DNA from 3 places in the Cytobacillus sp. FSL R5-0569 genome. Region 1 is predicted to be linked to each of the others. Evidence: riboswitches for the same ligand, from Rfam matches in the RefSeq annotation. Region 1 holds a riboswitch; each other region holds the start of a gene.
The links. Region 1 has a riboswitch for S-adenosylmethionine ahead of mtnK (S-methyl-5-thioribose kinase). Riboswitches for the same ligand answer to the same signal wherever they lie in the genome.
Positions count from the first base shown of each region.

Region 2: linked by a shared signal. The riboswitch ahead of metK (methionine adenosyltransferase) and the one ahead of mtnK (S-methyl-5-thioribose kinase) in region 1 are both predicted to bind S-adenosylmethionine.
Region 3: linked by a shared signal. The riboswitch ahead of MKX78_RS11940 (phosphoadenylyl-sulfate reductase) and the one ahead of mtnK (S-methyl-5-thioribose kinase) in region 1 are both predicted to bind S-adenosylmethionine.

Region 1 is NZ_JBBOWW010000001.1:1,127,427-1,129,702, forward strand. Features, by position in the region: gene MKX78_RS05940 (2,3-diketo-5-methylthiopentyl-1-phosphate enolase) at 1-448, opposite strand, end outside; SAM riboswitch class I at 547-650, opposite strand; SAM riboswitch class I at 852-1,005, shown strand; gene mtnK (S-methyl-5-thioribose kinase) at 1,152-2,276, shown strand, end outside.
Region 2 is NZ_JBBOWW010000001.1:3,648,166-3,650,441, reverse strand. Features, by position in the region: gene pckA (phosphoenolpyruvate carboxykinase (ATP)) at 1-59, opposite strand, end outside; SAM riboswitch class I at 447-572, shown strand; gene metK (methionine adenosyltransferase) at 873-2,072, shown strand.
Region 3 is NZ_JBBOWW010000001.1:2,307,507-2,309,782, forward strand. Features, by position in the region: gene sat (sulfate adenylyltransferase) at 1-768, opposite strand, end outside; gene MKX78_RS11940 (phosphoadenylyl-sulfate reductase) at 783-1,502, opposite strand; SAM riboswitch class I at 1,666-1,770, opposite strand; gene MKX78_RS11945 (hydroxymethylglutaryl-CoA lyase) at 2,212-2,276, opposite strand, start outside.

The sequences.
Region 1 (2,276 bases):
TGCCGATAATGCCTTTAAATATACTCATAAGTAATGGGCGGTCTTGAATATTTAGTTTCGATCTTATATTTTTTATACCGAATTTTGGTCCAGGAAAACGGGAAAGATCCTCATTATCAAATTCCAGATTTAATAATTTTACTTCACCATCTAGAGATAACTTTCCAAATACAGTTGTTAAGATTGCTGGAATATCAAATGTGAAATTATATGTAGGGTAGGCGATACTAATTTCGCACCTTACTTCACCGAATCGATTGGGATGTTCATCATCATAAAATTCTTGTAGTGCAGTGACTCTGCCTTTATGTTTTAGTAATTGTTTTTGCTCAAGTAATGGTAACGCTGTCCACGAGCCTATCGTTAATCCTAAAGCGATATCCTCTGCTTTTTTCTCTAATGAACCGGGTCTTGCGTATACTTGATAAGTTGCAATTACATCTCCCATATGAGAACCCTCCCTGATGATTTCGAATTGACATTGACAATAAAAAACCCTCTTCTTAATCAATAAGAAGAGGGTTAGTTCGCAGTGATAGAACCTTCTCCTTATCTGTCAGCATGATTGCTGCAAGAATTAGCACCGTGTTCATTTAGAATCGGTTGCCGGGCTTCATCGGGCTCGTCCCTCCGCCTGCTCTTGATAAGAAAATTTATGATTATCGTTTTAAATTTTTGCACAATTTTATTATGTCACCAGGTGTTTTATCTGTCAACAGAGAATTTTTTACGTTATATGACAAAATTCTTTTAACCTTAAAAAGATGAAAAGTTTTAAAAAAAAGATTGACACTTTTTTATAAACGGTGCTAGTATTTGCTCAAGATATTTCAAAAAATGAATCTTTTATACTCTTATCAAGAGCAGGTGGAGGGAAATATGGCCCGATGAAACCCAGCAACCGACCGTAATATCGTTGTGAAACGAGGCGCAGCTAGAGAATTTCTGCGCCTAATGTAAGGCACGGTGCTAATTCCATTCAGAAGTTATTCTGAAAGATGAGAGGCAAAATCGTAATGACGAATGCCTCTTTCTGTAAAGGAAAGGGGCATTTTTGTTTCTGTAATGACAAAGCAGGTCCGACTACATCTCTTCATGTAGTCACCCCTGTTTTGTGCCACAGATAAATAAAGAAATAAGGGGGAAGAGATATGGCTGTTTTAGATAATATAGGTTATCGCGCTTTGACAGAGGAATCAGCGTGTGAATACGTGAAGAGTTTAAAACTGTTTTTACCGGATGAAAAAATGACGGTGGAAGAGATTGGTGATGGTAATTTGAATTATGTTTACCGTATTACTTCTAATCATAAAAGTGTAATTATTAAGCAAGCACTCCCTTATGCAAAAGTAGTCGGAGAAAGCTGGCCTCTAACACTTAAACGTGCAAAACTGGAGGCAGAAGTGCTTAAGAAGCATGGTGAATTCGTTCCTCACCTCCTCCCAGCAGTACTAGCATCAGATGAAGAACTAGCATTAACTGTGATGGAGGATCTTTCCCATTTGACAATTGTAAGAGACGGATTGATTCAAGGGGATCATTATCCGAATTTATCAGCTCATATTGGTGAGTACTTAGCAAAGACATTGTTTTCAACTTCAGATTTTGCTCTTCATCCGTTTGAGAAAAAGAAATTGGTCGCTAAATTTTCAAATCCTGAACTATGTAAAATCACTGAGGATTTAGTATTCACCGATCCATTTTTTGATGTGGAAACGAATGATTTTGAAGCTGAGTTGGCTGAAGTGGTTCAGCAACTATGGGCTAATGACAAGTTGAAACTTGAAGTAGCCAAAATAAAATATGCTTTTCTCACAGAAGCAGAGAGCTTACTACATGGTGACCTACATACAGGGAGTATATTTGCGAGTAAGAGTGAGACGAAGGTGATCGATCCTGAGTTCGGCTTTTATGGTCCGATTGGATTTGATGTCGGTCAATATATTGCCCATCTCATTTTCCAAGTACTTGTACGAAACGAAAACGATAGAATCGTTATTCTTCAACAGATAGAAGAAGTATGGGATGTGTTTTCTCAATATTTTTCAGAAGCTTGGCAAAATTCTGTTGTTAATCCTTTTACGAAAGTACCAGGCGCTCTAGAGTCTTTTCTAGCTAAAGTATTTAAAGATGCTATCGGAGTAGTAGGGTGTGAATTAATTCGGAGAACAATCGGATTGTCGCATGTGAAGGATCTTGATGGAATAGAAGATAGGTCAATTAGATTATATGTGAAGAAGGCAACGATTCAATTAGGTTCATCCTTGATTATTAAT
Region 2 (2,276 bases), 2.5 Mb from region 1:
ACTTGGATGTTTTCGCCTTTTAGTAAATCATTTAACTCAGTTATCGATACAGAATTCATCTGATGAATACCTTCCTTTATATAATATTATTTAAGAGATATGCATCTCAGTCGCTATTTGTGATTATTTCTTCAAAAATAGTATAACACATTTATTCATTCAGTCTATACTATATAAATCATTTTTATATAATTAATGAAATTGTCACAAATACAGGCAGTATTCATTATAAATAGCTTTTGCAAATTTAAAAAGGATAATCAGCAAATTTAATGTAATTTTTATATATATTAAGGAAAAAGAACGGTATGATCTTAACTAAAATTATCCGTTATCAAAACTAAAGTTTATAGAGTCGGATATGACAATTTTTACATTGAATTGTTAATGAAAAACATTTGACTATATTCCATGTGTAAGTTATGATGAATCCTTGAACGGATACTCTCTTATCCCGAGCTGGTGGAGGGACAGGCCCTATGAAACCCAGCAACCTGCCAACTACATTTTCATGAGCAAAGGTGCTAACCTGATGCAAGGATTTATTACTCACTATCCTTGAACGATAAGAGTGAAAGGCGCGAATCATTTTGCTTCAACCTTTTCACTAAATCAGAGAAGAGGTTTTTTTTCATGCTTTTTAACATGATGTTGGCGAATACGAGGAGCGGCTTTTGGAATGTACTATTTATGTATGGGAAAAAGACCAACCATTTTATTCTCAATATTCCAAGTTAGCGCATAGGTTATTAAGGGTATGAGATAAACATTGGCCCATAAATAATGAAGATTCAAATAAGGGAATGAGTTCCGTATCAAAAATAAAGACTATAATAAAGTCTTATTGATTCGATAAATAAGGAGGAAGTCAGATGTCAACAAAACGTAGATTGTTTACTTCTGAATCAGTAACTGAAGGTCATCCGGATAAGATCAGTGACCAAATATCTGATGCAATATTAGATGCTATTTTATCACAGGACCCAAATGCGAGGGTTGCTGCGGAAACGTCTGTTACTACAGGTCTTGTATTGGTTGCAGGAGAAATCACTACATCCACATATGTAGATATTCCAAAAATCGTTCGTGAAACCATTAAGGAAATTGGTTATACACGTGCAAAATATGGCTTTGACTCTGAAACATGTGCTGTATTAACTTCTATTGATGAACAGTCAGCTGATATTGCTATGGGTGTAGACCAAGCATTAGAAGCGCGTGAAGGACAGATGACTGATGCAGAAATTGAAGCCATTGGTGCTGGAGATCAAGGTTTAATGTTTGGCTTTGCATGTAATGAAACAAAAGAGCTTATGCCATTACCTATTTCATTAGCTCATAAACTTTCTCGCCGTTTAGCTGAAGTAAGAAAAGAGGAAATCTTACCTTACCTTCGCCCAGATGGTAAAACACAAGTAACAGTAGAATATGATGAAAACAACAAACCTGTACGTATTGATACAATTGTTATCTCTACGCAGCACCATCCAGAAATTAGTTTAGAGCAAATTCAACGCAATTTAAAAGAGCATGTAATTAACCCAGTTGTTCCTACTGAATTAATTGATGAAAACACAAAATACTTCATCAACCCAACAGGTCGCTTCGTTATTGGTGGACCTCAAGGTGATGCTGGCTTAACTGGTAGAAAAATTATCGTTGACACATACGGCGGTTATGCACGTCACGGTGGTGGTGCATTCTCTGGTAAGGATGCAACGAAAGTTGACCGTTCAGCTGCTTACGCAGCTCGCTATGTAGCAAAGAATATCGTTGCTGCTGGACTAGCTGACAAAGCGGAAGTACAATTAGCATATGCAATTGGTGTTGCTCAGCCGGTATCCATCAGTATTGATACATTTGGAACTGGAGTAGTATCTGAGGATGTTTTAGTTGAAGTTGTTAGAAACAATTTTGACCTCCGTCCTGCTGGCATTATCAAAATGCTTGATTTACGCCGTCCGATTTACAAGCAAACAGCTGCTTATGGACATTTTGGTCGTACAGATATTGATTTACCTTGGGAGCGCACAGATAAAGCGGAAGAATTGCGTAAGGAAGCTTTAAAATAAATTAGAAAATTATGGCTGTAGAAAACTCCTTTAATGAGTTTTCTACAGTTTTTTTATGTGGAAAAGGGGCTATCGTTAAATTTTAATAAACGTACAATTGAGCCAAAGCGATTAGCTCGTACATCAAGAAGTGGAATAGCCAAAGATAGAAGAGTAAAAGTCGTTTTTTTAGATATTACAGTAGCAAATAAATATAATATTTTA
Region 3 (2,276 bases), 1.2 Mb from region 1:
TCTCATTGCTGCTGGGTATACACCGAGGTGAACACGTTCACGAGGGAAATATTCTTTTAAAAGAATGCGATAACTTTCTAAACGAATAGTTGCCGGGATATCATCTGCTTTCGTTTCACCGACTAAAGGGTTCACAAATAAGCCATCGACAGTCTCAAGGGCGGCCTTTTGAATATACTCATGGGCACGATGAATCGGGTTACGTGTTTGAAAGCCAACAATCGATTGCCAACCTTTTTCTACAAACAAAGCCCTAGTGTCTTTTGGCTCTAACCAAACATCTGTAAAGTCTTTTTTCTCAGGTTTTCTTATAAGGGTGATCTCACCAGCTACGTAATGATTGCCTCTTTCAAAAAGTCGTTTCACACCTGGATGCGCATGGTCGTTAGTTTGATAAACATGATGTGCCTCTATCTCTAAATCTGGTCTAAACCATTCCGACACTGTGATGACTCCATAAGTTGTATTCTCGAAATCCAAGCGATATTGTTCCCCTTTATCGAGTTGTTCTGCAACCGATAGATCAACAGGTAATGTAATGGGAAGTGACCAAACCGTGCCATCACTTAATCTCATTTTTTTCACGACAGATTCATAATCTTCTTTGCCTAAGAAACCGGTTAGTGGGCTAAATAGGCCAATAGCAATCAACTCTAAATCACTTAATGCAATTCGGTCGATTGCGATTGTTTTTGTCACTTTAGCTAGATCGAATTGTGGTTCATATTTTTGAATTAATGTTCCTCCATGTGGACTAGGTAAGCTCATTTGTTTACTCCTTTTTATGAATTAGTATGCAAGCCGCATTCTGTTTTCGTTAAGCCTTGCCAACGACCCGCGCGGGAATCAGCGTCTTCATTTGTTGGTTGCGTGCAAGGAAAACACCCAATACTCGGATAGTTCACATCATGTAAAGCATTATAGGGTAATTGTTTTTCTTTGATATAATCCCAGACATCTTTCGTCCGCCAATGAATAAGTGGACAAATTTTGATGTTTGTGAATTTCTCATCCTTGTTCACAAAATTAGTATACTTTCTTGTGGGTGACTGTTCGCGCCTAAGACCTGAAATCCACGCTTTTTTTCCCACCATTGCTTCTTGTAAAGGTAGTATTTTACGTATTTGACAGCATTGATTCGGATCTTTTTTCCACAATGCCGACTCGTAACGAGCGGCTTGTTCATCTAATGTTAAATGAGGTTTTTTCATTTCAACTTGAAGCGCTGGAAAACGTTTTTTTATATCTTCAATCACTTGATAAGTTTCAGGAAAGTGTAAATCCGTATCAAGAAAAACCAACTTAGCCTCTCTTTTGATTTGCGTAATTAAGTCGATAAGGACGATGGCTTCGGCACCAAAACTAGAAGCATACACAATTTCATCCTCGTTGTACGTGTGATAGGCCCACTCTAGAACAGACAAAGCGCCTTTCGAGTGATCATCGGTAGTAAAGCTTGCAGAAATATCCTGCCAGTTCTCATAAGTAATCGCCTGTTGCATTTCATCCCTCCTTTTCCGATAAAAAAAGACGGCATTTCCCCATTGAAGGAAAATGTCCGCCTTTAGTTGTCTAATCAGCGAATGACTATTATTTTTTAAGAATCACCTCTTATACAAAAAACACCTTTTCAATAAGAAAAGGTGTGAGATAACGATTCATGACACCTTATCTTTCAAAATGAATCAACATTTTGCTGGAATTAGCACCTTGCATTAAGCAGGTTGCCGGGTTTCATCGGGCCAGTCCCTCCACCTCTCTGGATAAGAAAATATTGGATAAGATAAATCCTAACATACTATCAATAAAAGTCAATACAAAAATCTAATTTTTATGATTTGTCAGAATTATTTAATTGAAACTCATGAATATACATACACGTTAAGAAAAAGTTAATTTCTTCTGAGAGCGCTTCTCAAATATCCTCATAAAAGAAATAACGTTTTATAAAGGATGTAACTGCCGTTAATAATTAGTTAAAGATATAGTAAAAAACATGGTATGAGCTTCTCTTTTGATGGTCTCAATTGTTCTTTGAAATTAAAATCGAAAATAATCATATTAGGAGAATTATATACTGCATTTACAACTAAAAGATTTCCTCCAAAAGCTGCCCTTGAAAAATTAAAGACATAATACTTCTCACTTAGCTAAAAGTAAAATTCAATCTATCTTCATTCTCTTAAAGGAGGATTAATAAGAATAGAAGTTTTATCCCAACTTTTCTTGGGTTTTTGGAGCTAGGTGTAAGTCAGAACATTTACCAGCCTTCAAAA